Allosaccharopolyspora coralli: one gene and its partner. Each later gene encodes a partner of the first gene's protein in a complex. Links are inferred from orthologs where the notes say so. Each region holds a gene or a part of one and is shown on either strand. Other genes may lie near its edges.

Region 1 (15,158 bases):
TTTTCGGGCAATTCCGGCGCCAGCGGGCTACTCCGTCGATTCAGGAGACCTCGCGGCGAAGAACGCGCCGACCACCAGCACCCCGGCGCAGGCGAGCCCGCACCAGAGGCCGAGCCCGGCGGACGAGGCCTCCGCACGGCCTGCGGTGAGCGGCAGTTCGAGCACCCGCACGGCCACGACGAGCACTGCCCCGCTCAGCAGCGCAGCTGCACGGGAGGGACGGCACACCGTGGCGAGAGCCACCGCGGCCAGGACCGCCACGAGCCCCAGGAGCAGCCCCCACGAGGTCGTCCCGACGTCGTGGAACAGCCCCGGCGGAGAGTAGTCGGGCGCCGTGAGCACCGGGAACGCGAACGCGAGGACGGCCAGCACTGCGGCGGGAACCGCCACGAGCAGCATCTCCGTACGCACCCGCACCTCGGTGAGGTCGACGTCGTCGCGCTCGACGCCACCGGCGAGCGCACCGAGCACCGCCGCGGTGGCCGCGAACACCAGCGCCGCGACGGCGGCCCATGCGCCTGCGCCCATTCGGGCACCGTCGACGGAGAGGGCAGCGAACACGGTGTCCAGGGAGGCAGCAGCCGCGAGCGGCACGACGGCGGTCCCGACCACCAGTGCCGGTCGCAACCACAGCGCTGCTCTCGGCATCGCCACACCCGCTGCGAGCAGCGCGAGCACCACACCCGCAGGCAGCAACGGACGAGCGGGATACGAGGACGGGGCGTCCGCGGAATCAGGCAGGGTGATCTGCGGCAACAGCGCGGCGGCGACCGCGAGAACCCCAGCGAGCATCCCGGCCGCCGCGGCGAGCCGGAGCAGTCGCGCCAACGCGGGCAACCGCACCTCGGTCTCGTCCGAGCTCGCCGTACCCGTCCATCGAGCCAGTGCGGCGAGCGTGAGCGCGGCGAGCACTCCGAGCAGCGGTCCCCAGCTGAAGCGCACGTCCGACATGAACGTCACGGCCAGCAATGGGGCCAGCGACACGGGCAGGACACCGAGTCCGAGCCCGAGCAGACCGCCCCGCACGACGTCGGGATCCGCGGCCGTGGCGGCGAATCCACCCGCCACGGGCACGGCGACCGCCATCAGGAAGCTTCCGACGAGGACCGCTGTCGGGGCGGTCACGTCCAGCGCGGACCGGGGCAGCAGGTAGGGATTGTCGGACTCGAACGGCATCAGGGTCAGCCCCACCGCGGCGACGACGGCCGCGAGCAGCACTACGGCGAGCAGGCCTTGTCGGTGCGTCACGGTGCCGTCCGACGAAGCGCGGGACTCGGCGGTACGGACGATCCAGCGCAGCACGAGCACGCCGGCAGTCGCCGACGCCACGTGTGCCGCCAGCAGCATCCACGTTCCCGCCGACGGCTCCAGCGGCTCGAGAGTGGACGTGAGCAGGAGTTCCGGCCGGGCGGCGCGGCCGGCGTCGACGAGAAGCTGGGTGTCCAGGACGAACCGTCCGGGCGCGAGCACGGCCGGTCCGAGCAGGACGGCGGCAGCGGTGGCACGCCGCCCACCGCGCTCGAACCACCAGGCCAGCACGGGGGCGATCGCCGCGAGCAGCAACAGCACCGGCCACGACAGGAAGGCGGGCGCCGCGACGGGCGAGACGACCCCGACCAACGGAGCGAGTCCGATCAGCACGGCGCCGAGGCCCGCGAGCCCGAGCGCGGCGCGGAACGACCCGGCCCCACTCTCGGCCGAGGGTGCAGGACCCGGCGGCATCGCTTGCGCAGTCGCCGTCGGAGCCGGAGGCCTCGTGGGACGCGGGGTTTCGGGGCTGGCACTCACCGCGCCGACGCTAGCAACCGGGAGATCAGGCCCACGGCCACCGGTCGGCCGGAGATCCGCGGCGCGCAACATCACAGCGGTCACGCTGTTGCGACGGTCACAGTGTGCGACCGCACGAGGCTTCACACGAGAGCGGACAGCGAACGCGACCCGGCTCCACGGCCACCCGAATGGCCCAGCCGCGCAGCCGCCGACACACCAGAGGGGATATGTGACACAGAACACATTCGCTCGTTTTGGTGTCCCCCTGTCCGGATCGCACCGCCGAACCTCACCCGAATGGAGCGACAACCCGACCCACGTCTCCGCTGGCAGTGCCCCTCGGTGACTCCCGGGATCGCCCGATGCTCACCCTCCGCACGCACTCCCCACAGCGGTTGACGATCACGGATTGTCGACACTCTGTCACTGATCGGGATTTGCCCCTAGGGGATCTCCCTCGTTACTGTCCCCCAGTCCGTTGTCACGGTCAGATCACGAATGCCGGTTCCCCGACCGGCCCCGGAAACCCCGTCCGGCCCCGCGTGATCGGACTCCCCCGAAACGGAAGGGCGACAGTGTCTCGACTCCGCTCCCCGGGCGGCAAGCACCCCACAACCGCACGCGATCCGCACGGCGAACAACGCCACGAGCGCGGCCAGCACCGCGTCTCCGCACCCTCGACGGTCATGCGCGGCCGCATCGTCGTCGCAGCGGTCGCCGCCGGAGCGTTCGCCGCCGCAGGCCAGTCCATGGCCGCCGGCGAGACCGACTCCGGCTACGACGACTACACCCCGCTCGCCTCCGGTCAGGACGCCGCCGCGTCCTTCGGCGCCGTGGCCAGCTCGGGCACCGGCGGCCCGGCACCGGCACCCGAGGTGCTGCCCGTGGCGCAGCCGGCCAACGGCGACGCGGAGATGGAGAAGCTCAACAAGAGCACGCGCATCGCCGAGGAGCGCGCCGAAGCCGCCGCCGCCGAAGCGGCCCGTATCGCCGCCGAGGAAGAAGCCAAGCGACCCAAGATCGTCTCCCCGGCCGAGGGCACGTTCACCTCCGGGTTCGGCGGCCGCTGGGGCAGCACCCACTACGGCCTCGACATCGCCAACTCCATCGGCACACCGATTAACTCGGTCATGGACGGCGAGATCATCGAGGCGGGCAGCGCCAGCGGCTTCGGCCAGTGGGTCCGCGTCCAGCACGACGACGGCACGATCACCGTCTATGGCCACGTCGACACGATCACCGTCGACGAGGGCGACACCGTGGAAGCGGGCGAGCAGATCGCCACCATGGGCAACAAGGGTTTCTCCACCGGTCCGCACCTGCACTTCGAGGTCTGGAACGCCAGCGGCAAGAAGATCAACCCGAAGCCCTGGTTGGACGAGCGCGGCATCTCCCTCAGCTGAGGCGCCGCCACACCGCCGTCGCCTCTCGACCCTGTGTAGCGTCGTGGTCCACGGACCGCGAGGTCCACAGGGTCGGGGGTCGCGATGGAACAGAAGGTGTCCCTGTCGGGTGCGCCGGAGACCATGCTCGGCACCCTGTACCTGCGCGCGAAAGCGGGCACGCTGGCGAATCCGGTGCTCGTTGACCGGCACGCGGCAGCTGCCGTCGAACGCCTCGACTACGACTTCGGTCGGCTCCGGCTCGACAACCGGGACCCCAACACGGTCGCGATCCGCGCCGTGTCGATCGACCGTCGAGTCCGCGACCTCGTCGCCGCGCGCCCCGACCGCACCGTGCTGCACCTCGGCTGCGGCCTGGACACCCGCGTGTTCCGTCTCGACCCGCCGCCGACCGTCGCAGGCTCTTCGGGCAGCAGCGTCCGCACCACCACACGGTCCCGACCTCGGTCACCGATCCGAAGCTGCTGGAACGGATCCCGGACGACAAGCCCGCACTGGTCGTCGCGGAGGGGCTCACGATGTACCTCACCGAGCAGGACGGACTGCGACTCCTGCGACGCATCGTCGAGCACTTCCCGTCCGGTGACCTGCTCTTCGACGCCTTCAGCCGACTCAACGTCCGGCTGTCGAACCGGCTCAACCCGATCGTCACCCGCTCCGGCAGCTCACTGCGCTGGGGCATCGACGACCCACACCAGCTCGAACGCCTCGTTCGGGGACTCGCACTCGTCGAGGAGTGGCCGTACACGTCCGCACCCGAACTCGCGCGCTACTCCAGGCCGACCCGAACCGCGCTGACGGTGCTCGACACGTTCCGCACCACCCGCAGACTCGGCAGGCTCCTGCACTACCGATTCTGAGCGGAGAAGTTGCCGCTCAGAGAGCATCTGGGAACTGGCTTTTGTGCCCGTAGGGCACGCCTCATACGTGCTCAGCCTCGACAGGGTGAGGGGCTCCGGCGTTCGGAGTTCGTGCCTCGCAAGGCAGGGGTTCTCGCCGCGTACGCGTGGTACTCACGAGGACCCCACCGCCGCGAGGCACGAACTGGGGCGGCGGTACCGGACCACCCACCCCAGTTCCCACATGCGTTCTCTGGGGTTTCAGAGCTTGGTGAGCGGGACGCTGCCGATGAGCATCAGACGCACCGTGCCCGCGGCGCCGAAGTCGATGGTCGCGGTCGCACGCGGCCCCTCGCCCTCGGCCGAGACCACGGTGCCCATGCCGTACTTGTCGTGCGTGACCCGGTCACCCGCTTCGAGCTTGATCGCGACCGTGTCCTTCCAGCCCTTCGCCGGGGTGCTGCGCATGCCGCTCTCCGCCACCCGCGCCTGAGCCGAGTCGGAGCCACCCCGGTCGAAGCCACCGCCCCGGCCGCCCCAGGTGCTGCGGACCTGCGGCGCCGACCGCTCCGGCTCCACCCGGCGCCAGTCGAGCAACTCGTCCGGAATCTCGGTGAGGAACCGCGAGGCCGGGTTCGTCATCGGCTGTCCCCACGCCGAGCGCATCAACGCCCGCGACAAGTAGAGCCGCTGCCGGGCACGCGTGATGCCGACGTAGGCGAGGCGGCGTTCCTCCGCGAGCTCCACCGGATCACCGAGGGCGCGCATGTGCGGGAAGATCCCGTCCTCCCAGCCGGTGGAGAACACCACCGGGAATTCGAGCCCCTTCGCGGTGTGCAGCGTCATGAGCGTGACGACACCGTCGCCGGACTCCGGCAGCGAGTCGGCGTCGGCGACCAGCGACACCCGTTCCAGGAAGGCCGACAACGAGTCGTCGGCAGGCAGGCCGTCCCGGTCCTCGTCGGAGACCGGCACCTCCCCACCTTCGCTGGTCTCGGTCGCACGGCTCGACTCCGGCGAGCGGGTTTCGGTGAACTCCCGTGCCACGGTCACGAGTTCGGTCAGATTCTCGACCCTCGTCGCGTCCTGCGGATCGTCGCTGGCCTCGAGCTCACCCCGGTAACCAGTGCGTTCCAGGATCGTCTCCAAGACCTCGGCCACGTCGTACTCGGCGGCCACGTCGTTGAGCTCGTCGAGCAGCTCCACGAACGAGCCGATCAGTCGCTGGGCACGCGTGTTCAGCTGGGTGACCTCGCCCTTGGCCGCCCGGCGCAACGCGGTGTGGAACGAGACGCGCTCCTGCTCGGCGTGCGCGGCGACCACGGCCTCCGCACGGTCGCCGATCCCGCGTTTGGGCACGTTGAGGATCCGGCGCAGGCTCACCGTGTCGTCCGGGTTGTCGAGAACCCGCAGGTAGGCCAGGGCGTCGCGCACCTCGCGGCGCTCGTAGAACCGGACGCCGCCGACGACCCGGTACGGCAGACCGAGCCGGATGAAGACCTCTTCGAACACACGCGACTGATTGTTCGTCCGGTAGAACACGGCGATGTCGTTGAACGTCGCCTCGCCGTCGTCGACGAGGCGGTCGATCTCTCCCGCGACGAACGCGGCCTCGTCGTGCTCGTTGTCCGCGACGTACCCGACGATCGACGCGCCGTCGCCGGAATCGCTCCACAGCCGCTTCTCGCGACGGTTCGGATTACGCCGGATCACCGCGTTGGCCGCCGAGAGAATCGTCTGCGTGGAGCGGTAGTTCTGCTCCAGCACGATCGAGGTGGCCTGCGGGTAGTCGCGCTCGAACTCCTCGATGTTGCGGATCGTCGCGCCACGGAACGCGTAGATCGACTGATCCGCGTCGCCGACCACGCACAGCTCGGCGGGCTCGACGCCCGATTCCGTGGTCCGGGTTCCGACGAGCTCGCGCACCAAGGCGTACTGGGCGTGGTTGGTGTCCTGGTACTCGTCGACGAGGACGTGCCGGAATCGGCGACGGTAGTACTCGGCCACGTCCGGGTGCTGCTGCAGGAGCTCGACCGTGCGCATGATCAGGTCGTCGAAGTCCAGCGCGTTCGACTCGCGGAGTCGCCGCTGATAGGCCGCGTAGACCTGGGCGACCTTGCGTTCCATGTCGTTGCCCGCCCGCTCGGCGGCGTCCTCGGGCGTGAGCAGTTCGTTCTTGAGGTTCGAGACGTGGATCGCGAGCGTGCGCGCCGGATAGCGCTTCGAGTCGAGCTCGTGATCACGGGCGATGATCGTGATGAGCCTGCGCGAATCGTCGGCGTCGTAGATGGAGAAGTTCGACGACAACCCCACGGTCTTGGCTTCGCGGCGCATCACCCGCACGCACATCGAATGGAACGTCGAGACCCACATGGCCTTCGCGCGCCGCCCCACCAGGGCCGCCACCCGTTCCTTCATCTCGGCGGCGGCCTTGTTGGTGAAGGTGATCGCCATGATCTGGCCGGGGTGGGCGTCGCGCTCGGCGAGCTGGTAGGCGATGCGATGGGTGAGCACCTTCGTCTTGCCCGACCCGGCCCCCGCGACGACGAGCAACGGAGCCCCGGTGTGCGTCACGGCCTCCCGCTGCTGCGGGTTGAGCCCGGCGAGCAGGGACTCCGAGTCGTGGGAGGGCCGATCGTCGCGCTGGGGGAGGTCGAACAGGGTGCTCATCGCTGCACAACGTTACCCGCCGGGGCCGACATCGTTCCCGCGCACGGCCGGGGCGTCGGCAGGCCACGAATCCGGGGCGAGTTCCGGGATCTCCCCGACTCGCAGGCGCCCTCCGCCGCCCACACTGGTCGGCGGTGAACAACGACTGGGGGTGTCGGAATGACCGTGATCGAGCAACTCGACGCGCTCGTTCTCGATCTTCTGGACAGTGCGTCGGCGATCGGCCCGACGGCCTGTCTGGTGGTGCTGTTCGTGGTGCTCTCGCTCGAGGCGTCGCTGTTCGTCGGACTGTTCGTCTCCGGCGAGATCGCGTTGCTGGTGTCGGTGGGCGCGTTGGGCGAGCGATGGGCGGTGCCGATGCTGCTCGTCGCGGTGCTCGCGAACACGGTCGGACAGGCGGGCGGCTACGGGATCGGCCGTGGCGTCGGCCCGTCGCTGCAGCGCAGCTGGGCGGGACGCAAGATCAGTGCGAGTTCGTGGGACACCGCGCACGAAGTGCTCCGCGGCCGGGGCGCGCGTGCGTTGCTGACCACGCGGTTCATCGCCTTCGTGCACGCCGTGGTCCCGGCGGTGGCCGGCATGCTCCGAGTGCCGTTCGCGCGGTTCATGGTGATGGCGGTGGCCGGCGCGACCGCCTGGGCGACAGTGCACACGAGCCTGGCGCTCGCGTTGGGGCAGGCCGCACGCGCGATCGGGTATAGCTGGACGGCGGTGGTCGTCACAGTCGTGGCCGCAGCCGTCTCCGGAACCGTGCTGTACCGCTCGGTGCGCCGGGTCGACCGAGAGAAGTCCGCTGAACAGCCGGAACCCGCCCGCCCCTGAAAGGGCATTGGAGAACTGGCATGTGTGCCCGTAGGCACGGTCTCAGCTGCCCAGGTCCGCACTGCGGGACACACCGTCCGGCTGTTGGCGAGGCGAATTCGGGCTGTGGCACACTGGACGACGTGCTGACGCAGACCTTCGAGTTTTTCTACGGGCCCGGACTCCGGCGCCCGTGGTCTGCATGAGCTGACACGACTACCCCGCCCCGGAGTTGCGACCCCGGGGCGTTGTCGTTCTCGGGTCACGGCAGGGGCCGACCCATCGGAGGCACTCCAGATGAACACGACGGTGGACGGCGACCAGGACCGGTCCGAGCCCGAAGGCTCGATCGGTGGCCTGCGCGAGGAGATCGACTACCTCGACGCCGAGATCCTGCGTCTGGTGCAACGTCGCGCCGAGGTCTCTCGGCAGGTCGGCGAGGCCCGGATGGCCTCGGGCGGCCCGCGCATCGTCTACAACCGCGAGATGGACGTCCTCGCCCGCTACCGTGCGCTGGGCCCCGAAGGCCGTGAGCTCGCGATGATCCTCCTGCGCCTCGGCCGCGGCCACCTCGGCCGCTGACCGCCGGGGTGGCAAATTCGCGCGAATTTGCCACCCCTCCATCCACAGGGGGTGGGAGTTGTCCCCACTGGGTCGGGTGGAATCCGGGCGAGTCACTCGTGGGCGGCCATGTCGCGGTCGCGGGTTTCGGGAGCGAGGACCACGGCGACGATCGTGACCACCGAACACAACGCTACGTAGATCGCGATCGGCAGCGGTGAGCCGAACGCGGCGAGCAGCGCGGTGGCGATCAGCGGCGCCACCGATCCCGCGACGACGGACGCGAGCTGATAGCCCACGGACGCACCGGAGTAGCGGACGCGGGTGCCGAACAGCTCGGAGAAGAACGCCGCCTGCGGCCCGTACATCGCACCGTGGAAGATCAACCCGACCGAGGTCGCCAGGGTGATGAGCCCGAACGACTCCGTGTCCAGCAAGCCGAAGAACACGAACGCCCACAGTCCGGTGCCGATCGCGCCGATCAGATACACCGGGCGCCTGCCCACGCGGTCGGAGAGCGTTGCCCACAACGGGATGCTCGCGAAGTGCACCACCGCCGCGATCAGTGACGCGTTCAGTGCCAGCGACCTCGGCATCTCCAGGTAGGTGGCCACGTAGGTGAGCACGAACGACGTGACCATGTAGTACACGACGTTCTCGACGAACCGGGCTCCCATCGCGGTGAGGACCTCGCCGCGATAGTGCTTCAGGACCTCCAGCAGCGGCGGCGTGCGCCCGCCCTGCTCGTCGATCTTGCGTTGCGCCTCGAGGAACAGTGGGGACTCGGCGACCGCGAGCCGCACCCACAGGCCGACGAGGACGAGCACCCCGGAGAGCAGGAACGCCACACGCCAGCCCCAGGCCAGAAACGCCTCTTCCGACTGCACCGCGGCGAGGACGGCGAGCACGGCCGTGCCGCACAGGTTGCCCAGCGGAACGCCCGCCTGCGGCCAGGACGCCCAGAATCCGCGGTTCTTCGCCGAGCCGTGTTCGGAGACGATGAGCACCGCACCGCCCCACTCGCCACCCACGGCGAAGCCCTGCACGAGGCGCAGGAACGTGAGGATCAACGGCGCGGCGAGGCCGACGGAGGAGTACGTCGGGAGGAACCCGATGAGAAACGTCGCCCCGCCCATCATGACCAGGCTGATGACCAGCAGCTTCTTGCGGCCGAGCTTGTCGCCGTAGTGGCCGAAGACGATGCCGCCGAGCGGGCGGGCGAAGAAGCCGACGGCGTAGGTGACGAACGCGAGCATGGTGCCGACCAGCGGGTCCGCCGCCGGGAAGAACAACGTCGGGAACACCAGCGCGGCCGCCGAGCCGTACAGGAAGAAGTCGTACCACTCGATGGTGGTTCCGACGAGGCTCGCGGAGACGACGCGGAGTCTGCTGGATCTCTTGGCGGTGGGGTCTGCTGCGGTCATGTCGCTCCTCGGTGACGTGCCGGTCGGTCAGTGCGCGGTCCAGCCGCCGTCCATCGGCAGCGAGGTTCCGGTGATCGAAGCGCTGCCCGGGCCGCACAGCCAGATGGCGAGTTCGGCGACCTCCTCCGGTTCGACGAGACGTTTGACCGGCGTCCGTTCGAGCAGCACGTCCTCGATGACCTGTTCCTCCGGGACACGGTGCAACCGGGCCTGCTCGGCTACCTGCGTTTCCACCAGCGGGGTGCGTACGAAGCCGGGGTTGACGCAGTTCGAGGTCACGCCGTGGCGCGCGGCCTCGACGGCGACGGTCTTGGACAGTCCCTCGAGCGCGTGTTTCGCGGCGACGTAGGCGCCCTTGTAGGGCGACGCGCGCAGCCCGTGCGCGGAGGAGACGTTGACGATGCGTCCCCATCCCTGTTCGTACATGCCCGGCAGCGCACTGCGGATGATGCGGAACGGAGCCTGCACCATCAGGTCGAACATCATCGAGAACGTGTCGGTCGGGAACCGGTGCACGGGAGCGACGTGCTGCACCCCGGCGTTGTTGACGACGATGTCGACGTCGGTGCCGAGCTCCCCGGCGGCGTCGAGGTCGCAGAGGTCGACGACCCTGGGGGTGCCGCCGATCTCGGCCGCGAGCGACTCGATGGAGTCGGCGACCTTGTCGACGAGCACCACGTGGGCACCCGCGTTCGCGAGTCCCCGCGCGATGGCGTCGCCGATGCCGCTGCCCGCTCCGGTGACGAGTGCGCGCCTGCCCCGCAGGTCACCTCCACCGGCGAGCCCGGTCGAGGCGCGGTCGACGCCAGGTCGATCTTCCATAGGCATCGAAACTAGAGGTGATGCGGATCTCAATCCATACCCGGACCGCAACCATTTCCCTGCCCCGTGGTTCGCGCCCCGGTCGGCGAACCGAAATCGGGGACATCCCGCATACCCCTACCGCCCCGAATCAGGGCAGACTGGACACATGTTGGGTGGAGTTGTGGATCTGATCGCGTTGGTCGTCACGCTGGTCGCGTTGCTGGCCGCTCTCGGGCACGGCGGGTATCTGGCGTTGTTGCAGTCCTCGGCCAAGCAGCGTCCGGGCGGGCAGCCCGCGGTGGAGTTCGCGAAGAAGCGGGCCCCGATCGCGGGAGGCGCGCTCGCGGTCGCGTTGCTGGCGTTGCTCATCCAGACAGGGGGTGTGCCCGCCGACATCTTCGCGATGCTGCTCGGCGGTGGTGCGGGAGCCACTTCGGTCGCGGCGCTGCAGACGACGCAGAAGCGCTTTCGCACGGGCGAGTACTGACCGACCCGGGACAGGACGACCTCGACCGGGCCGCGCCGATCGAGTGACCTCATGATCATTCGATCCGGCGGGCGCCCGGTCGCGCGCCATGACGTCACGTGACTGAGCGACCCCGGAGAGCCACTTCGTTCGAGCGACAACTACCCTGCACGGTCATGCGGACCTCACCGAAGATCGCCTCCGATGTACGGCAGGTACTCGTGGTGACCGCACATCCCGACGACGTCGACTTCGGCACTGCAGGGACCGTCGCGTCCTGGCGAACGGCAGGCGTCGGCGTCACCTACTGCGTGTGCAGCTCCGGCGAGGCCGGGGCGACCGACGGGCTGGGCGGTCACCAGCTCACCCTCGACGAGATGCGCACGCTGCGTGAGAACGAACAGCGGTCGGCGGCCCGTGCCGTCGGCGTCGACGACGTGCGCTTCCTCGGTCACCCCGACGGCAGGCTCGTCGCCGACCTCACGCTGCGCCGCGACATCACGCGTGTCATCCGCGCTGTGCGGCCCGACCGGGTCGTCGCACACTCCCCCGAGATCAACTGGGGACGGTTACACGTGTCGCACCCCGATCACCGGGCGGTCGGCGAGGCGACCGTCGCGGCCGTGTACCCGGACTCGCGCACTCCCCTGGCCCACCCCGAACTGGTCGAGGACGGCCTGCAGCCATGGACCGTGCACGAACTGTGGCTGACAGAAGCACCCGATGAGCGGATCAACCACGCCGTCGACGTCACCGATCATTACGAGGCGAAGCTCGCGGCGCTGCACGCACACCACTCGCAGACCGCGCACCTCGACGGCCTGGGGTCGATGATCCGTGAGCACCTGCGCAGCAATGCCGAGCAGCACGGCCTGTCCTCCGACCGGTTGGCGGAGGCGTTCCAGGTCGTGAGCACGGCCTAGGTTCCCCTGCACCGCCGAGGGCGGCAGAAAGTCGAGACCGATGTACCCCGGAAGGACGAGCTGGTCCGGACAGATCGAAAGCCCGCCGGGCCGCGACGATCGAGCCGCACCGCAGCGCGCCCGGCCGGAGGCACCCCGTGCGCAAGCAGGCCGTCCGGAAGCACGCCGGGCGGCCTCCACCGCGCTACCCCGCGCGATGCCACCGGAGGTGCCGCGCCAGCCGACCTCACAGGACGTGCCCCGTACGGCGGGCCGCCACCTCCCTCGCACGGTGCCGGATGACGCGCACCGCACCGATTCGCGCGCCGTGTCCGATCACGGGCACCGCATGGTCGGCCCCGTGGTGCTCGGCAGCCGACAGGAGGACCGCGCGACGGATCCGCTCTCGGACACGGATGCCTACGGTGGGCTGCACAAGTTCGACCTGGGCATGGTGCCTGCGTCGGTGACCCCACCGCCGACCTGGCGGCGAGCAGCGTGGTTCTCGATCGGGTCGGCGGCCGCCGCATTCAGCGGTCTGGTCCTCGCCACGTTCGCCCTCGTCGACACGACCCACGTGCGGAGTCTGGACTTTCCGGGCTTCCCGCGTGGCGGGGAGTTCCCGCCGTTCCCTGGAACCGGGTACACGTCCGAGGAGCAACAGGAAGCTCTGCCCTGGGCGCCGAGTTCGACGACGAGTCCGTCGGAACCGGTACGCCTGTCCCCCGGCCCGAGCTCCGCAGGAGCGCCCGACTTTCCGGGAGCACCGGGAGAGCCGAACGCACCCGGGACGCCGGAGACCCCTGGGGCACCGGAATCCACCCGCCCCGACACCGGTGGTCCCACGACGGGCCCGAGCGAGCCCGGGGAGCCGACGGCACCTCCGTCGTCCACGTCCCCGACGACGGAATCGTCCCTGCTGCTGTTCAGCAGCCAGGCGATGCGCGAAGCCTCGGCCGAATACTTCTCGGCGATCAGTGAACTCGACCTGCCTCGGGCCTACGAGATGACGGGCGGCGACCTGCGCGACGAGGGCTACGACTCGTTCGCCGCCCGGTACGCCGACGCGATGGCGATCGAGGTGCGGGCCGTCGAGTACCGCTCGACGAGTACGGTCACCACCTTGCGGATCACCCGCGAGGACGGCTCGGAAGTGACTCAGCGCCGCGAACTCCGCTTCACCAGGGAAAGTGACCCGAAGGTCCGCTCCGACGAGGAAGCGTGATGACCGGCCGTAGGGTGCGCCGCCGTTCGGGCGGTCGCCGCGCCAAACGAGACCGCCCGTTCAGGTGAACTCTTCCGGTTTGGGTGTCTTTCACGGCTCTCGCGGACTTGGGTGATCGGTGCCCACCCACGATCACGCACCGGCGACCAGAGGAGCACACGTGCAGGACCGCCCCAGCGGCAAACGGCGATCCCGTGGGGGCGCGGTCACGGTCCCGCAGCTGCTCCAGCGCAGGCCGGGTTCGCTCCGTGGGGCCGATTTCGACCTCGACCCGGACGATCCGTTGGTCGACGGCGCGTCCGCCGGCCGGGTGCCCGCGCAGCGCTCGCGAGCCGTAATGGGCGTCGTCGCGGTGGTGCTGCTACTCCTGGTGTCGGTCGCGGTGTCGGTGGTCACCGCCCGCGCGACCTCGGCGGGACCGCCGCCTCGCGCGGTCGCGTCGGCTCCGATCTCCGGCGTGGACGCACTCCGCCTCGACCTTCTCCGGCAGGCGCGGTGGCCGTTCCACGACCTGCGCGACCGCACCGTCGGCGACCCACGGGTCGGCAGCCGGGGGCAGGGCCACGCGCACGATCCGGGTGCGGCGAACCCGGCCGCGGGCAGCGCCGACTCCGCTCGGGCGCTCGTGGCCGAGTTCTACCGGCTCATGGACACCCGGCCGCAGCGAGCACTGGACCTGGTCGCACCGGAACTGCTCAACGGCGAGCGTTCCCTGATCCTCGCGGCCTGGGAGCCGAGCTCCGTCCGTGTCCAGCACCTCGACGTGCGGTCGGCGAACTCGGTGGTCGCCGAGATCGGCGTCGACCACCCTGGCGGTCACACCGCGCTGCGCCATCGGCTCACCGTGGAGGAAGGCGCTCGACCGCACATCCTCGCGATCGACCTGCTCACCGCGCGGCACCACGGGCGTTGAACACCCCTCGGACAACGATGCGGCAACGACCGGGTGGCCATCCCGGGTCGTCGGGCCTGCCCGGGCGAACCACTACGGGTCCCGCACGTGTCGTCAGCGACCGGGCACGCCGCGTGCCCCAATTCCGCACACAGTGACCTTCAACAGGACAAACAGCCGATATCGGGGCCGTGTTCCGGGTGGCGCAACGCGCGACCGAGTCGCCCCGGAGGAATCTTCGCGAATCTGCCGACTTCGTACGTGGGCCACATCGACGTCGGCTAGGCTTCCGGGGCACGGTCGAACAGGGCTGCGAGCCAACCTCGACCGTGCTGAGAACGTGTCAAAGTCGGAGGGCTGACTCGGCCTTCTGACATCCGCCGATGTCCGGCGGCAGCCAGGGTCCGGGATCGTGTGATCCCGGCACGAGGGGCCGGGCGGGCATCGAGAGCAGTACGGGGAGACGTCGGTGAGCGACGAAGGTCGCCTGGTCGCCGGACGCTACCGAGTGCAGCGACGCATCGGCAGTGGCGCGATGGGCGTGGTGTGGGAGTGTGTCGACGAACGCCTGCACCGCACGGTCGCGGTCAAGCAGTTGCTGTTGCAGCCCGGTCTCGATCCGGGTGAAGCAGAGGAAGCGCGGCAGCGGGCCATGCGGGAGGGCCGCATCGCGGCACGCCTCCAGCATCAGCACGCGATCTCGGTGTACGACGTGGCAGAGGACAACGGCCAGCCAGTTCTGGTGATGGAGTATCTGCCGTCGACGAGCCTCGCGGCGATGATGTCCGAACACGGGCCGCTGCCTCCTCGCGAAGTGGCGCGGATCGGTGCTCAGGCCGCGGCCGCGCTCGGTGCCGCCCACTCGGCGGGCGTCGTGCACCGCGACATCAAACCGGGCAACATCCTGCTCGGTGACGACGGCACGGTGAAGATCACCGACTTCGGTATCTCCCGGGCGCAGGGCGACGTGACGGTCACCAAGACCGGCATGCTCGCGGGCACGCCCGCGTACCTCTCGCCGGACGTGGCGATGGGCCAGGAGCCGACCGGTGCCTCGGACGTGTTCTCGCTCGGCGCGACGCTCTACGCGGCGATCGAGGGTCGGCCGCCGTTCGGGCTCAACGAGAACACGCTCGCGCTGCTGCACGCGGTCGCGGCAGGCCGGGTCGACCCGCCACAGACGGCGGGGCCGATGTACGAACCGCTGATGGCCATGTTGCAGGCCCGCGTCGAGGACCGTCCCGACATGGCACAGGTCCGGGACATGTGCCTGGCCGCCGCGGACGGCCAGGCGGTGACCTCGGTGCCGTCGATGGCGGCCCCGATCCCGCCCGCCTTCGACCCGAACGCGACCACCAGCGCGCCGGACCTGCAGCCGACGGCGATGGTGGGCCAGCAGCA
Region 2 (15,111 bases), 1.0 Mb from region 1 along the record:
GGAACCCGACGAGTGAACGCGTTCCGCACCGAAGACATCAACAACATCAGCCAATTGGGGAGTGATCGCTGTGCTCACGCATCGGACAGTAGCGGTTTTTGAGGCGTCTGTGATCAACAGTACGGTTTCTTCACGTAACCTTTTGATCGTCGTAGCGTCTCGATTGTGTCCCCGCCGACCGATTCGTCGCATCGGCGGTACCACAGAGAGCGCCAGGCACGCGTGAGTCTTTTTGGTTGCTATAGCCACCAAAAAGACTCACGCACGGGACCAGCTGAGCTCGACTCCGTGCGTGGCCAGCCACCGGTCGAGGTCGTAGCCGTGTGCGGCGATGCCGTCCACCGCTCGGTGAGTGGACTCCATTGCCCGTTGCGAGGTGGCAGGGTCCAGCAGTGCGGAGCGGCTCGCGAGCAGGAACTCGTCCACGTCGAGCACGCGGGCGAAACGACCGGTCCCGACGGAGATGTCGAGGTAGAGATCCCGGGTGTGCCAGCGTTGCGCCCCCGGCTCGACCTCCGCGATGTCGAGGTAGAAGTCCTGGTCGTGACCGTGCCCGGGGTTCCAGTCGAAGATCGAGACACGGAGGTCGAGCGCGGGCAGCAGCCACGAGCGCACGTAGCGCAGTGTGGCGTGCCCCTCCATCGACCTGGCCATGTACAGACCGAACGGCTCGACCCGGTACTCGTCGACCGTGCGCACACGGGACTTCGGATCGGTGTTGGTGCTGTCCGTGAGGTCGAAGACCTCGACCTTCGGCGGATGGATCGGCAGGCCCAGCTGGTCGGCGATCTCGCGCTGAGTGGTCACGGGCACACCGTAGGTCGCGAGCGCCACCCTGGGAAGAGCCCACCGTGTCGGTGGCAGCTCGTAACATCGGGGACGTGGCATTCGCGACTGAGTACCCCGTGCTGGCCCAATCGGAGTTCCGCCCCGTCACCGACATCCCGCGCAAGGGCGGTCGCTTCGAGGTCGTCAGCGACTACCAGCCCGCAGGCGACCAGCCGGAGGCGATCGCCGACCTGAAGCGGCGCATCGACGCGGGCGAGACGAACGTGGTGCTGCTCGGCGCGACCGGTACCGGCAAATCGGCGACGACCGCGTGGCTGATCGAGCAGGTTCAGCGCCCCACGCTGGTGCTGGAGCCGAACAAGACGCTGGCCGCCCAGATCGCCAACGAGATGCGCGGGTTCTTCCCGGACAACGCCGTCGAGTACTTCGTCAGCTACTACGACTACTACCAGCCCGAGGCCTACGTCCCGCAGACCGACACCTACATCGAGAAGGACTCGTCGATCAACGAGGACGTCGAGCGGCTGCGGCACTCGGCCACGTCGAACCTGCTCAGCCGCCGGGACTGCGTCGTCGTCTCGTCGGTGTCGTGCATCTACGGTCTGGGCACGCCCCAGTCGTACCTGGACCGCTCGATCCAGCTGGAGGTCGGCGGCGAGATCGACCGCGACCTGTTGCTGCGGACGTTGGTGGACGTGCAGTACACCCGCAACGACATCGCGTTCGCCAGGGGCACGTTCCGGGTGCGCGGGGACACCGTCGAGGTGATCCCCGCCTACGAGGAGCTGGCGGTGCGGATCGAGTTCTTCGGCGACGAGGTCGAACGGCTGTACTACCTGCACCCGTTGACCGGCGAGATCGTGCGCGAGGTCGACGACCTGCGCATCTTCCCGGCCACGCACTACGTCGCCGGCCCGGAGCGGATGGAGAAGGCGATTCACGACATCGAGGCCGAACTCGAGGAGCGCCTCGGTGAGCTGGAGAAGCAGAACAAGCTACTGGAGGCGCAGCGGCTACGGATGCGCACCCAGTACGACATCGAGATGATGCGCCAGGTCGGGTTCTGTTCGGGCATCGAGAACTACTCGCGGCACATCGACGGGCGGCCTGCCGGGTCGGCGCCGGCCACCCTGCTCGACTACTTCCCGGACGACTTCCTGCTCATCATCGACGAGTCGCACGTGACCGTCCCGCAGGTAGGCGGCATGTTCGAAGGCGACATGTCCCGTAAGCGAACCCTCGTCGAGCACGGGTTCCGGCTGCCGAGCGCGGTGGACAACCGGCCGTTGACCTGGGAGGAGTTCGCCGACCGGATCGGTCAGACGGTGTATTTGTCGGCGACGCCGGGCCCGTACGAGATGGGGCGCGCCGGCGGCGAGTTCGTGGAGCAGGTGATCCGCCCGACCGGACTGGTCGACCCCGAAGTCGTGGTGAAGCCGACCGAGGGCCAGATCGACGACCTGGTGCACGAGATCCGGGAGCGTGCCGAACGCGACGAGCGGGTCCTGGTGACCACGCTGACGAAGAAGATGGCCGAGGACCTCACCGACTACTTCCTCGAACTGGGTGTCCGGGTGCGCTACCTGCACTCGGAGGTCGACACGCTGCGGCGAGTCGAGCTGCTGCGGCAGTTACGGCTGGGCGAGTTCGACGTCCTGGTGGGGATCAACCTGCTCCGGGAGGGGCTCGATCTGCCCGAGGTCTCGCTGGTCTCCATTCTCGACGCGGACAAGGAGGGCTTCCTGCGGTCGGAGACCTCGCTGGTCCAGACGATCGGTCGCGCGGCCCGCAACGTCTCGGGTCAGGTGCACATGTACGCCGACACCGTCACCGACTCGATGCGGCGGGCGATCGACGAGACGAACCGCCGTCGCGCCAAGCAGATCGCCTACAACACCGAGCACGGCATCGACCCGCAGCCGCTGCGCAAGAAGATCGCCGACATCCTCGACCGTGTCTACGACGAGGCGGAGGACAACGTCGAGGTCGGTGGCTCCGGGCGCAACGCCTCTCGCGGCAAGAAGCCGACGGGGGAGGCGGTGGCCACTTCCGGCGTCCTGGAGGACCGGGACACCAAGTCCATGCCGCGTGCGGAACTCGCCGACCTGATTCAGCAGCTCAACGACCAGATGATGAACGCAGCGCGGGACCTGCAGTTCGAGCTGGCCGCGCGGCTCCGCGACGAGATCCACGATCTCAAGAAGGAACTCCGCGGCATGGACGCGGCAGGAATCGAGTAGCCCCCACGAAACGAGGCGAACGGCACTTTCGCCTCGTCTCGTGGGGCGAAAGTGCCGTTCGTACCTTTACCGCGCGGCGCTGCTTCGCTGTGTGTGATGGAGCGAACGGCACTTTCGCCTCGTCTCGTGGGGCGAGAGTGCCGTTCGCTCCCTTGTCAGCTGGTGACGTCCCTGCGCGAGAAGTGCAGGACGGCGAGGACGCCGAACGCGGTGGCGTAGGCGAGGCTCGTAGCGGTCCCGTTGATCATGTTCGCCCAGTCGACCTCGTCGCTGAGCAGGTCCCGCCACGCCGTCGCGTAGTGCGTCGGCAGGAAGGAGCGCAGCGCTCCGAGTGCGGTGATCTGGTCGAGAATGGTCGACACGATCGAGACCACGACCGCTCCGCCGACCGCACCGAGCGGCGCGTCCGTGGCGACACCGAGCCACGTGGCGAGCCCGGCGACCCACGTCAGGTTCACCGCGACGTAGAGCACCGCTCCGGCGAAACTCACCACGCCCGGCAGCAGGTCGAGTGCCTGACCGCCCGGACTGACCAGTTGGCCGCCGCCGTGGACGACGATACCGATGCCGAGTGCGACCAGCGCGAGCAAGAGCAGTCCGATACCGCTCAGTGAGGCGGCCACCAGTGCTTTCTGGCGTAGCAGCCGCGCGCGCGGGATGGGCGCGGCGAGCAGGTAGCGCAGGCTCGACCAGGACGCCTCGCTGGCGACGGTGTCGCCGAAGAACAGCGCGACCACCACGACGAGCAGGAAGTTCGCCGACGCGAACAGGGTGAACGTCGCGAAGTTCAGTCCGCTCGACGTCGCGAAGTCGACCAAACGGCTTCCGTCGTCGTCGTTGCCACCGAGCGCGAACGCTGCCCACACCAGGACGGGCAGCAACGCCAGGAACGTCAAGGTGATCCCGGTTCGCCGCCGCCGGAGTTGCCGCTGCATCTCCACGCCCCACGGCAGCGTGTTCGTCGCCCGGTAGCCCTCGACGCTGCCGTTCGGCTGGTGCGCGACGTGGACCCTCGTCGGGACGGCGGGCGCCACGTCGTCCTCGGCACGCTCAACCGGCAACGTTTCGTGGCCCGGCGTCGCCTCGTCGTCCACGCCGTCGTCGAGGAGGAGTTCGTCGTCGTGCGCGTACCGGGCGAGCAGCGCCTCCTCGCCGTCCCGGGGCTCGTCCGTCTCGTCGTACGTGTCGCGGTCGCGCGCCGAGTCGCCGCCTCCGGCCGTGGCAGCGTCGTCGTCCCCGGGCGGCAAGATCTCGTCCCCGGCCGGTAACGGCTCGTCCTCGGCGCGGTCGTTGAGGAGGAGTTCGTCCTCGTACGCGTACCGGGCGAGCAGCGCGTCGTCCTCGACGGCCTCGAATCCGGCGATGTCCCGGGTGGCCTCGCTCTCCGGCGCGTCCTCGTGTTCACCCACGCCGGACGGCTGCTCGCGCTCGGGTGCCCGGTCGTGGTGGGACATCAGCGCTGCTCCTCTCCGACCAGCTGCAGGAACGCGTCCTCCAGCCGGTGCCGGGGTCCGACCTGGTTCACCGCGATCCCCGTGGCGACGAGTGCGTTGACCGCGACCGCAGGAGTGTGCCCGGCGAGGTCGGCGTGCACCAGGTTGCCGTCGGTCTCGACGGTGCCGAGCCCTTCGATGCTGCGGAGCGTATCGGCAGCGCGTTCCGGCTCGTCGACCCGGAACGTCGCCCCGCCGTCGACGGTGACGACGTCCTCGACACTGCCCGCCGTGACCAGCCGGCCCTCGTGCATGACGACGACGTGCGTACAGATTTTCTCGATCTCGCTGAGCAGGTGGCTGGAGACGACGACGGTGCGGCCGGTGGCGGCGTAGCGGCGGAGCAGCTCCCGCATCTGATGGATCTGCGCCGGGTCCAGCCCGTTCGTCGGCTCGTCCAGCACGAGCAGCTCGGGCAGCCCGAGCATCGCCTGGGCGATCGCGAGCCGCTGCCGCATGCCCTGACTGTAGGTGCGGACGGGGCGACGAGCGGCCGGACCGAGCTCGGCGATGTCGAGTGCTTCGTCGATGCGCGCCTGCAGCAGTGGACGACCGGTCGCGGCCCAGTAGGAGCGTAGGTTGTCGACGCCGGAGAGGTGAGGCAAGAACCCCGGCCCTTCCACGAGCGCGCCGACCCGCGAGAGCACCGGCGCACCCGGACGCACCTTGTGGCCGAACATGCGGATCTCGCCGGAGGTCGGCCGGACCAGCCCGAGCAGCATCCGCAGCGTCGTCGACTTCCCCGCACCGTTCGGTCCGAGCAGGCCGACCACCTGGCCGCGTTCGACCCGCAGCGACATGTCGTTGACCGCCGCAGCCCGGCGGCCATACCACTTGGAGACGTCGGACAGTGCCAGCGGCGTCCCCGCCAGGGCTTTGTCACCCCGAGCGGGCCACCGAGCCAACAGTCGGCCGAGGGCCCCCACGAGCAGCAGGAGCAGGAGGAGCCCGCCGATCACGGCGAGCGGAACGAGCGGAACAGTGTGGGTGGCCGCGGTCGCCCCGCGCACGGCAGGCACGGACACCGCGTTCGGCCCGGCGAGGCCGACGCGATGCACCGCGGCTTCCTCCGGGGTGGCGAACGCCTGGTCGGTGGTCGAGACCGCGAGTTCGAGGCGGTGCCCGGCCTCGACGGACTGCACCACCCCGGGCAGCGCGACGTTGACCTCGACGGGGGTGCCGTCCTGAGGGATGCCGGTCACCCGGATCGGGGCGACGTTGTTACCGGTGAGCGTCTTGGTTCCGTCGGGGGCGACGTCGTAGAGCTTCGCGAACAGCACCGCCTGACCGGTATTCGGTTCGCCCGGCACCGCCGAGATCGCCAGCCGGGTCTGCGGCGCGCCGGAGACGACGAGTTGGCTGGTCAGGGGTTCGGTGCGGAAGGTGGCGACCTGCCCCGGCACCTCCATGGCCAGCGCGCGGCCGAGCTGTTCGGGGGAGTCCTCTCCGGCGCCGACACCGGGCAGCGAGCTCGTCGCCGCCGGGCTTCCGCCGGGCGGGTTCACCACGCGCGCGAGATCGCCGGACAGCGGCAGGGTGAAGCGTGCGGAGCGTTCCGCCCCGCCGATTCCCGGGTACGTGGGTGCGGTGACGGTGCGCACCGAGCCGTCGCTGTTGCGGCGAGGCGGTCCGTTGACTTCGTACTCGAAGCTGGTCCCCGGGTCCGGTACCGGGGGCACGCCGCCGAGGTGGAACGCGAACCAGTCGCCGATGCGGTGCCGCACCTGCGGTCCCGGTGCCGCTCCGTCGTGGCCGCCGGAGAACCAGACGACCTTCGTCTTGGTTCCCGACGCGGCGATCTGACGGGCGTTCGCGTCGGCCTGGTCGAGTCCGAACAGCGTGTCGCGGGTGCCTTGGACGAGCAGCGTGGGGGCAGTGATCCGGTCCGCGACGCGCTGGGGGGAGACCCTGTCGAGCAGCGCCTGGGCCCTCGGTCCCGGCGCGCCGTTTTGGGCGATCTCGACGTAGGCGGCACAGACCGCCTCGGTGAACTGCCCGCAGGTGGAGGTCTGGGTGTCGGGTCGGGGCGGCCGGGGGGTGGGTGGCTGCGCCGTGGAAGGGCCGGCACCTGCGCCTTGACGTGGGCCGTTTCCGGGTGGCGACGCACCGTTGCCGTGTGCGCCTGCCGCGAACAGCAGTCCCGCCCACGACTGCTTGAACACGCCGTTCGGGCCGAACGAGCCGTGTGCGGGTGTGCGCGCGGGGATCGGGCGGGAGGACGCGGCGTTCGGCAGCAATGCTTGGCCGAGATCGTTGTACGTGGTCATTCCGGCGACGGCGTCGACGCGGGGGTCGGAACCCGCGAGCAACAGGCTCAATGCGCCCCCGTAGGAGGCGCCGCCGACGCCGATGCGGGGGTCGTTGTCCCCGTCGCGCCGGACCTCCGGCTGCCGAGCGAGCCAGTCGACGATCTGGCGGGCGTCGGTGACCTCGTACTCCGGGGCGTTGAGTGCGATCTTGCCGGTGCTCCGGCCGAACCCCCGTGCGGAATACGTGAGCACGGTGAACCCGCGAGCCGCCAGCTCGCGGGCCTGATCGGCGAGGCTGTTCTTGTCGCCGCCGAACCCGTGTGTCAGCAGCACGGCGGGCGCGGGTGTCTCGACGGGGGAGTAGAGCGTCGCGTCGATCTGAACGCGTTCCCCGCGTGACGGGCCGTCGACGACGTCGATCAGCGCGTGGCGTGGGGGCGGGGGAGTCGGGGCGGCCTCGTCCTCGCGCGGCCACAGCATGGCTCCGGCGAGTACGAAACCCACCATCAGCAAGGCGACCAGGAGGAAGCCTATGCTGCGTCGGGGGCGGCGTGCAGGCACGGCTCCGACAGTAGGCGACGGGGACGACCGGGGTCGGCCCCGCGGGGCAGACGCTATGAATCAGAAATCAAAGAGCAACCGGACGTGATACGCACCGCGTGACCTTCCGGGCCGCGGGATCGTGCGGCTCATCACCTCGAGTGGAGATCGTTCCGGTCGATCAGGAACAATCGCCGAGGCTGTGGAGGGGAGTACTCCCATGCGGCGGCATCGTCATCACGGATCGTGCCTGGTCGGACCGGGTTCGCCCCCGGTGTCGCCGGCCGGTCGGACCGGTGGAGGAGACCTCCGGTCCCGGCGCACGCCCTGAACCGGAGGTGAACGATGGGTGCCCCGACGACGGTGCCGTTGCAGAGCACGGCACTCGCCCAGGCACAGACCGACACGTTGAACGTGTCCTGGTGGGTCTGGGCGGCCACGCTGGCGGGACTCGCTGTCCTGCTGCTGATCGACCTGGTGATCGTCGATCGCAAACCCCACGAGGTGTCGACCTCGGAGGCCGCCAAGTGGGTGGTCTTCTACATCGGCTGCGCGATCGCGTTCGGCCTCGGGGTCTGGTTCTTCGGTGACGGGCACTTCGCGATCGAGTACTTCACCGGCTACATCACCGAGTACTCCCTGAGCGTCGACAACCTGTTCATCTTCATGGTGATCATGTCGGGCTTCGCGGTACCGGCGATCCACCAGCACCGCGTGCTGCTCATCGGCATCGTGCTCGCGCTCGTCATGCGCGGCATCTTCATCGCCGTGGGCGCCGCCCTCATCGCCCGCTTCGTGTGGATCTTCTTCATCTTCGGTGCGTTCCTGATCTGGACCGCGTTGTCGATGGTGCGCAACAAGGACGACGAGGACGACGATCCGGAGAACGCGGTCGTACGGTGGGTGCGCAAGCTGTTCCCGGTCACCGACGACTACCACGGCGCCAAGAGCAGCGTGAAGATCGACGGCAAGCGCTACCTCACCCCGATGTTCGTGGTCATCGTCGCGATCGGCAGCGCCGACCTGTTGTTCGCGGTCGACTCGATCCCGGCGATCTTCGGGATCACTCAGGATCCGTTCCTGGTCTTCGCTGCGAACGCCTTCGCCCTGATGGGGCTTCGACAGTTGTACTTCCTGCTCGGCGGCCTGGTGAACAAGCTCGTCTACCTCTCGACCGGTCTCGCCGTCATCCTCGGGTTCATCGGTGTCAAGCTGATCATCCACGCGTTCCACGAGTACCACCTCGTGCCCGAGTGGCTGGAGATCAATAACTGGATGTCGCTGGGCTTCATCGTGCTCACCCTGGCGATCACGACCTATCTGAGTCTGCAGAAGTCCAAGCGCGACGCGCAGCAGGTCGAGTCCGGAACCGACCAGGGCTGACTTTCGGCCGACACGGCCCCGGGGCCCGAGTGGTTCCGGGGCTTCGTGCTCGCAGGAACCCCTCACCCTTCCCCGGCTGGTCACGTATGAGGCGTGCCCTACGGGCGCACACGTGCCGGCTCAGAGCAGCGTGTAGCTGAGTTCCTCGCAGACCCTGCCGAGCGGCACGTCCAGGCCGGGGTGGTCGAGCGGCAGCAGCACGTCCGGTGCTTCGGGCATCGCGTCGGCCGAAGGCGGATCCCAGAGGCACAGTGACGGGTCTCCGCCGTCCATCGACGAGCAGTACCAGACGCCGTCGAGTTCGGGATGTGCGGCACGGATCGAGCGCGCCCACGCTTGCGTGCGTTCCTTCGGCCCGCTGCTGATCGCCTGCGACGCGCCCGCGCGGGTGGGCCAGAGCCCGGAGAGGTCGAGCAGTCGCAGCGTGCGTCTCGGCCGGAAAACCACCAGGTGCGGACTCCGTGAGGACCGGTCGACGGTGGACGTGGCTTGGAAGACCTCGGCGACGCAGGTTCGCACCGACAGCGAGAAGTACAGCACCCCGTGTTCCCTGGTGACCGAGGGGCCGCCCCGGGAATTGGGCAGGTGCGGGTCGAACCGTGCGTGCGGCAGCGGACCCGCGTAACGGAAGCTGTCCCACTGCTGCGGGTGGTTGCCACCGGTGGTGAACACGCGGACGAGCCGCGTCCCCGCCGGAACCGCGATCACGTCCTCGGTCCGGCGGAGCAACGCCTGCAGCGCCGCCGGGGCCGGCGGCTGGGGGAGCCGTGCCAATGGATGTCCTGGTCTGCCGTGCGTGGAAGGTTCCGCTCCGGCCGGGGCAGCCGGGGGTCTGGGTGTCGAGCGTTCCTAGGCGGGGGTGCCGAGCATCGCGGCCTGGGTCGCCACCCGTTCCGCGCTGCCGCCCGCCATCAGCCACTCTCTCGGGGACACCGGGCGGTCTCCGAGTAGCAGGTCGTCCTGCGGAGTGGTCATGAACTTGGCGAGCACCAGAGCGGGCTGGTCGATCGGCACCGCCAGGAGCACGCTGTCCAGGCCGGGGAGCACGTCGGCATCGGTGAACTGCCACGCGGGCAGCCGCCAGCCACCGCGATCCTTCCATCCGACGAGTCTGCCGGAGCCGATGCGGTGGCGGATGCGACTGGTGTCGACGCCGATCCGGGCGGCGGCCTGGTTGACCGACAGGGCGGTGTCGCGCATGACCGCCTGTTCGGCCACCGTGCGCGCACGGGCGTCGTGCTCGTCCGCGTCGACGGGGGACAGGTCGAGGCCCACGTCGGCGAGTGCGGCTCGCTCGGCGCTGCTGAACTGGGTCGAGGGTTGCTGCTGGGCGGGGGTGAGCTTCTTGGCCGCGTCCTCGACCAGGCTGAGGAACTCGGTGGCGGTGACCCGCAGTCCCGCCCTGGCCAGCACGGTTTCCAACGCGACTGTCATACCCACAGTCTAGCGGCTCGGCGCGCGAAACGTGCGCTTTCGTGCGCCGGATGAGTGTCGGTCATGTCACCGACCGTGCTCGTGCCTGCAGCCGCCCCGACTCGTGTGCCGAGGCGGGTCGCCGCGCGGGGGGTTGACGACGCTCTCCCGAACCGCGTTGACTGCACGTACCGACTGGTCGGTCTTGGGCGTCGACCGGTCCGTCCGGCACCGCGTGGGAAGGGACCACATCCACATGGACAAGCGTTTCGACGGGCAGGTCGCGATCGTGACCGGATCGAGCCGGGGCATCGGGTACGGCATCGCCGAGCGCCTCGTCTCCGAAGGAGCGCAGGTGTGTCTCACCGCGCGCAAGGACGGGCCCCTCGACGAGGCGGTAGAGGCGCTGGGCGGCGCCGACCGGGCGCTGGGCGTCGCGGGCAAGGCCGACGATCCCGATCACCAGGCCGACACCGTCGCGCGCACCCTCGACACGTTCGGCCGGGTCGACATGCTCGTGAACAACACCGGCATCAACCCCGCCTACGGCCCGCTCGTGGACCTCGACCACGGTGTGGCGCGCAAGACCTTCGAGGTCAACGCACTCGGCGCACTGTCGTGGGTGCAGCAGGTCCATCGCGCGTGGATGGCCGAGCACGGCGGCACCGTCCTCAACGTCGCGTCGGTCGCGGGTAAGCGTCCCGCGCCGCACATCGGCTTCTACGGCGCCACCAAGGCGATGCTCCTGTCGATCACCCAGCAGCTCGCCCTCGAACTCGGCCCCGACATCCGGGTCAACGCACTGGCGCCTGCCGTGGTCAAGACGCGGTTCGCGACGGCCCTCTACGAAGGCAAGGAGGAGGACGTCGCCGCCTCGTATCCGTTGAAGCGGCTCGGTGCGCCCGACGACATCAGTGGAGCCGCCGCGTTCCTGCTCTCGGAGGCCGACGCCGGCTGGGTGACCGGGCAGACCCTGGTCCTCGACGGCGGCCTCACGCTGACCGGCGGGGTGTGACCGTGGAACTCACCGGCAAGGTCGTGCTCGTCACCGGCGCTGCCCACGGCATCGGCGCCGCACTCAGCCGTGCCTTCGCGGAGCGCGGCGCACACGTCGTTGCCGGTGACCTCGACGCCGAGGCGTTGCACGGCCTCTGTGCCGAGATCGGAGCGCAGGCGGTCGCCGGCAACGCCGCCGACGCGCAGGACGTCGGCAACCTGGTCGACACCGCGCTCGCCGAGCACGGGCGCATCGATCTGTTCTGCGCAAATGCCGGAGTGGACCACGCGGGCGGTCCGGAAGCGCTCGACGAGACCTGGGACCACGCGTGGGACGTCAACGTGATGGCGCACGTCCGCGCGGCACGGGCGGTTCTGCCGCATTGGCTCGAACGCGGCCAAGGGCGGTTCGTGTCCACAGTGTCGGCAGCCGGACTGTTGACCATGCTGGGGTCGGCGCCGTATTCGGTCACCAAACACGCCGCGCTCGCCTTCGCGGAGTGGCTGGCGATCACCTACGCCGACCGCGGCATCACCGTGCAGGCACTGTGCCCGCAGGGCGTGCGCACGGACATGCTGGCACGCTGCGGGAAACAGGGTCAGCAGATCCTCGCCGACAGTGCCGTCGGGGTCGAGACGGTGGTCGAGTCGGTGCTGGAAGCCCTGCAGGACGACAGGTTCCTCATCCTGCCGCACCCAGAGGTCGCCCGGTACTACGCGGCCCGTGCCGGCGACCCGGACAAGTGGCAGGGCTCGATGCGCAAGTTGCAACGCATGCTCGACGCGGGCTGAGAGGTCCCTCAGTCCCCAAACGCCCTCTGCGACCGCCGCGGTGGCGGTGACCTACGACGAATCCTGGGACACGACGGGGAGAACCGATGGCACGAGCAGCGAACGCGGGCACCGACTCGGTGCCGCAACGCCTGCTGGCTGCGGCGACGACACTGTTCGCCGACCACGGTTTCGAGGCGACCTCCGTCCAGCGCATCGTCGATGCCGCCGGCGTCACCAAAGGCGCCATGTACCACTACTTCGACTCCAAAGACGACCTGCTCCACGAGATCTACGCCCGAGTGCTGCGCGTGCAGACAGCACGCATGGAACAGGCCGTTGCCAGCACCGACCCCGTCGACCGGCGGCTGCACGCTGTCGCGGCCGACGTCGTGGTCACCACGGCGGACAACCTGGACGACACGGTCATCTTCTTCCGCTCGATGCACATGTTGCATCCGGACACCCAGGCCGAGGTCCGGGCTCAGCGGCGGCGCTACCACGAACGTGTCCGTGAACTCGTCGAGGAAGGCCAGCGCGCGGGCGTGTTCCGCGACGACAAGCCCGCCGACCTCGTCGTCGACTACTTCTTCGGCTCCGTCCACCATCTCGGCAGCTGGTTCCGGCCGGACGGGGAATGGACTCCCGAGCAGGTGGGCGAGCACTTCGCCGATCTGCTGCTGGACGCGCTCCGATCGCCGTCCCCTCGTTCCTGATCCCGCGACCCACACGAGACCCCGGAGGTCGTCACCGTGTACGCATGGCAGCTCACCGAACTCGGTTCCCCCCGCGACGTACTCCGCCTGGTGGAGATCGACCGCCCCGAGCCAGGACCCGGCCAACTCGTCGTCCGGGTACTGGCGAGCACCGTCAACTTTCCCGACGTGTTGCTGTGCCGGGGCGAGTACCAGGTCTCACCCGAGCTGCCGTTCACGCCGGGCGTCGAACTCTGCGGCGAGGTCGTCGAACTCGGCAGCGAGGTCTCCGGTGTCTCGGTCGGCGATCACGTGATCGGTGGGGCGGCCCTGCCGCACGGCGGTTTCGGCGAGTACGCGGTGATCCAGGCCGATCGAGCGTTGCCCGCTCCCGAGTCGCTCTCGCCCGCCGAGGGCGCCTCGCTCTACATCGGATACCAGACCGCGTGGTTCGGGCTGCATCGCCGGGCCGGGCTCAGCGAAGGCGAGACGCTGCTGGTGCACGCCGCCGCCGGTGGTACGGGCAGCGCGGCGGTGCAACTGGGCAAGGCTGCCGGATCTCGGGTCGTCGCGGTCGTGGGTGGGCCGGACAAGGCCGCCATCGCACGGGAACTCGGCGCCGACGTGGTCGTGGACCGGCACCGGGAGGATTTCGTCTCGGTCGTCAAGGACCTCACCGGCGGCCGGGGTGCCGATGTGGTGTACGACCCGGTCGGCGGGGAGACGTACACGCGCTCGACGAAGTGCATCGCCTTCGAAGGACGGATCCTCGTGATCGGCTTCGCCGGAGGCACCATCCCGACGCCCGGGCTCAACCACGCCTTGATCAAGAACTACTCGATCCTCGGGCTGCACTGGGGGCTCTACACCGAGCGTGCCCCGCAGGCGGTCGTACAGGTACACACCGAACTGCGCCGCCTCGCCGCCGAAGGGGCCGTCCGGCCGCTGATCAGCGAGAAGGTCTCACTGGAGAACCTCGCGGACGCCGTCCAACGGGTCGGTGACGGGCACACCGTCGGCCGGGTCGCGCTGGTTCGCCAGTAGCCGCACGGCGGCGACCGCGTGCCACGTCCACCACGCGGTGCCCGGTGAGTTCGGGTGGCCCGGTAACGTGGGAGCGATGGGACGCGGCCCCTGCGGTCGCGTCCGCAGTGTGCGAGCCGGTCACGAGAGCGAGAGGCACGTGCGAGACCGAACAGTCGGACGTCGGCGGTTCCTGGCCTGGGCGGCCGGGCTCGCCGCCGGTGGCGTCGCCGCCGGGTGTTCCGCGCCCGCCGCGGCACCGGGGCCGCAGGCCACGCCGCCGCTGCGCCTGCCCGCTCCCGAGATCTGGCCACCTGCCGAACCCGCGCCGCAGATCACCCCGGAGAACACGCCGACGACGATCACCGAGTTGGTGTACTCCGAGTTCCGGCAAGCCTCCGTCGGACTGACCGTCACTTACCCGTCCGGGGTAACCAACACCGAGAACCTGCCGATGGTGCTCTCGCTGCACGGTCGTGACGGGCCGGTGCCGACCGCGACCCCGTTCGGCACGCTGGCCGCGATGGAAAGCGAGTACCAGGCGGGCACGATTCCCGCGTTCGGGTTCGTTTCCGTCGACGGTGGCTACAACGCCTACTGGAACAACGGCTCGCTCAACGGCGAGCTCATGAGCATGATCCAGGACGAGATCCCACGGTGGCTGCTGGAACGCGGGCTCGGCGAGGCCGGAACCGGCCTGCCGTACGCGTGCGTGGGCTTGTCCACCGGCGGGTTCGGCGCTGCCTGTTACGCCATCGAACGCAACCGCCGCGGGATTCCGCTGGAGGCGGTGGGCCTGCTCGCCCCGGCGCTGATGACCGACTGGAAAGAGGTCGAGGTCCGCCAGGCCTTCCCGTCCGAGCAGGTGTGGCGCAGCCACGACCCGCTGCTGCGTCTCGACGAGCTCGGCGACGTCCCGGTCGCGGTGTGGATCGGGGACAAGGACCACTTCTTCGACGGGACCATGCAGCTCGTCGCAGGGCACGAGAACACGCCCGTCGTGACGATCCTGCCGGGAGCACACGACGGCTCGGTATTCGACGCGACCGGCCTGGAGGCCGTCCACTTCCTCAGCCGCGACAAGCCCGTCGAGGGCTGAACCCCCGCTCGGCAGGGAGGGTTGGGCACACCGCGAGGAGTCTTCCCGCCCGTACGCAGAGCGGCCACCGGCGGGTTCTCACCTCGCGGCTGGCGAGGACAGCGTCGACGTGGCGTAGGTGGCTACTCGATGTCGACGATCCCGCAGTCAACCGCGAGGTGAGGTTCCGCTACTGCAACCACACACGCAGCCCAACCCGCACACCCTCCAGGTCATGTCAGAACATGAGCCGGGTGAGCACCTCGGCCACGCACGCGGGCTTGTCGGCGCCTTCGGCCTCGACGGTGGTCGCGAAGGTGAGCTGCACACCACCACCGGTGTCCACCACGTCGGCGAGGGTGGTGTGCGCGCGGACACGGGAACCGACCTTGACCGGGCTGGGGAAACGCACCTTGTTCAGCCCGTAGTTGATGCCCATCG

What was found.
Region 2: the proteins of pcrA (region 1) and uvrB are in contact, whole or in part, in a crystal structure (PDB 7EGT), measured with the Thermus thermophilus proteins. The link is inferred for Allosaccharopolyspora coralli from one-to-one orthologs. Residues at the interface, in WP_096412145.1 of Thermus thermophilus: His654, Arg656, Phe657, Gln666, Asp668, Glu669, Lys680, Arg681, Leu682, Ser683, Lys685, Tyr686, Ala687; in WP_096411307.1 of Thermus thermophilus: Glu23, Leu25, Arg26, Asp27, Gly28, Glu29, Arg30, Phe31, Arg55, Glu326, Asp327, Phe328, Glu379, Ser382, Gln383, His398, Gly400, Arg401.

What each region holds. Positions count from the first base shown.
Region 1 is NZ_CP045929.1:4,228,679-4,243,836, forward strand. Bases 3,979-7,023 are described here. They hold pcrA (DNA helicase PcrA), read right to left. Parts: upstream 6,683-7,023; coding sequence 4,274-6,682; downstream 3,979-4,273. Other genes in these bases: GIY23_RS23145 (hypothetical protein), read left to right, coding at 3,979-4,033; GIY23_RS19725 (DedA family protein), read left to right, coding at 6,842-7,023. Also shown: GIY23_RS19705 (hypothetical protein), read right to left, coding at 28-1,788; GIY23_RS19710 (M23 family metallopeptidase), read left to right, coding at 2,457-3,173; more of GIY23_RS23145, read left to right, coding at 3,692-3,978; more of GIY23_RS19725, read left to right, coding at 7,024-7,504; GIY23_RS19730 (chorismate mutase), read left to right, coding at 7,781-8,065; GIY23_RS19735 (MFS transporter), read right to left, coding at 8,158-9,468; GIY23_RS19740 (3-hydroxybutyrate dehydrogenase), read right to left, coding at 9,496-10,290; GIY23_RS19745 (hypothetical protein), read left to right, coding at 10,439-10,759; GIY23_RS19750 (PIG-L deacetylase family protein), read left to right, coding at 10,915-11,661; GIY23_RS19755 (hypothetical protein), read left to right, coding at 11,702-12,865; GIY23_RS19760 (hypothetical protein), read left to right, coding at 13,026-13,778; GIY23_RS19765 (serine/threonine-protein kinase), read left to right, coding at 14,227-15,158. UniProt on the Escherichia coli protein: A helicase with DNA-dependent ATPase activity. Unwinds DNA duplexes with 3'-5' polarity. Translocates on single-stranded DNA with 3'-5' polarity. Initiates unwinding more efficiently from a nicked substrate than double-stranded DNA.
Region 2 is NZ_CP045929.1:3,189,049-3,204,159, reverse strand. The notes cover bases 458-3,455. They hold uvrB (excinuclease ABC subunit UvrB), read left to right. Parts: upstream 458-881; coding sequence 882-3,029; downstream 3,030-3,455. Other genes in these bases: GIY23_RS22675 (ABC transporter permease), read right to left, coding at 3,185-3,455; GIY23_RS15010 (DUF402 domain-containing protein), read right to left, coding at 458-807. Also shown: GIY23_RS15015 (DUF402 domain-containing protein), read right to left, coding at 1-78; more of GIY23_RS15010, read right to left, coding at 259-457; more of GIY23_RS22675, read right to left, coding at 3,456-4,483; GIY23_RS14995 (alpha/beta fold hydrolase), read right to left, coding at 4,483-7,278; GIY23_RS14990 (TerC family protein), read left to right, coding at 7,720-8,694; GIY23_RS14985 (RES family NAD+ phosphorylase), read right to left, coding at 8,815-9,468; GIY23_RS14980 (DNA-binding protein), read right to left, coding at 9,544-10,128; GIY23_RS14975 (SDR family oxidoreductase), read left to right, coding at 10,364-11,122; GIY23_RS14970 (SDR family oxidoreductase), read left to right, coding at 11,119-11,895; GIY23_RS14965 (TetR/AcrR family transcriptional regulator), read left to right, coding at 11,982-12,590; GIY23_RS14960 (NADPH:quinone oxidoreductase family protein), read left to right, coding at 12,627-13,613; GIY23_RS14955 (alpha/beta hydrolase-fold protein), read left to right, coding at 13,753-14,691; GIY23_RS14950 (MaoC family dehydratase), read right to left, coding at 14,909-15,111. UniProt on the Escherichia coli protein: The UvrABC repair system catalyzes the recognition and processing of DNA lesions. A damage recognition complex composed of 2 UvrA and 2 UvrB subunits scans DNA for abnormalities.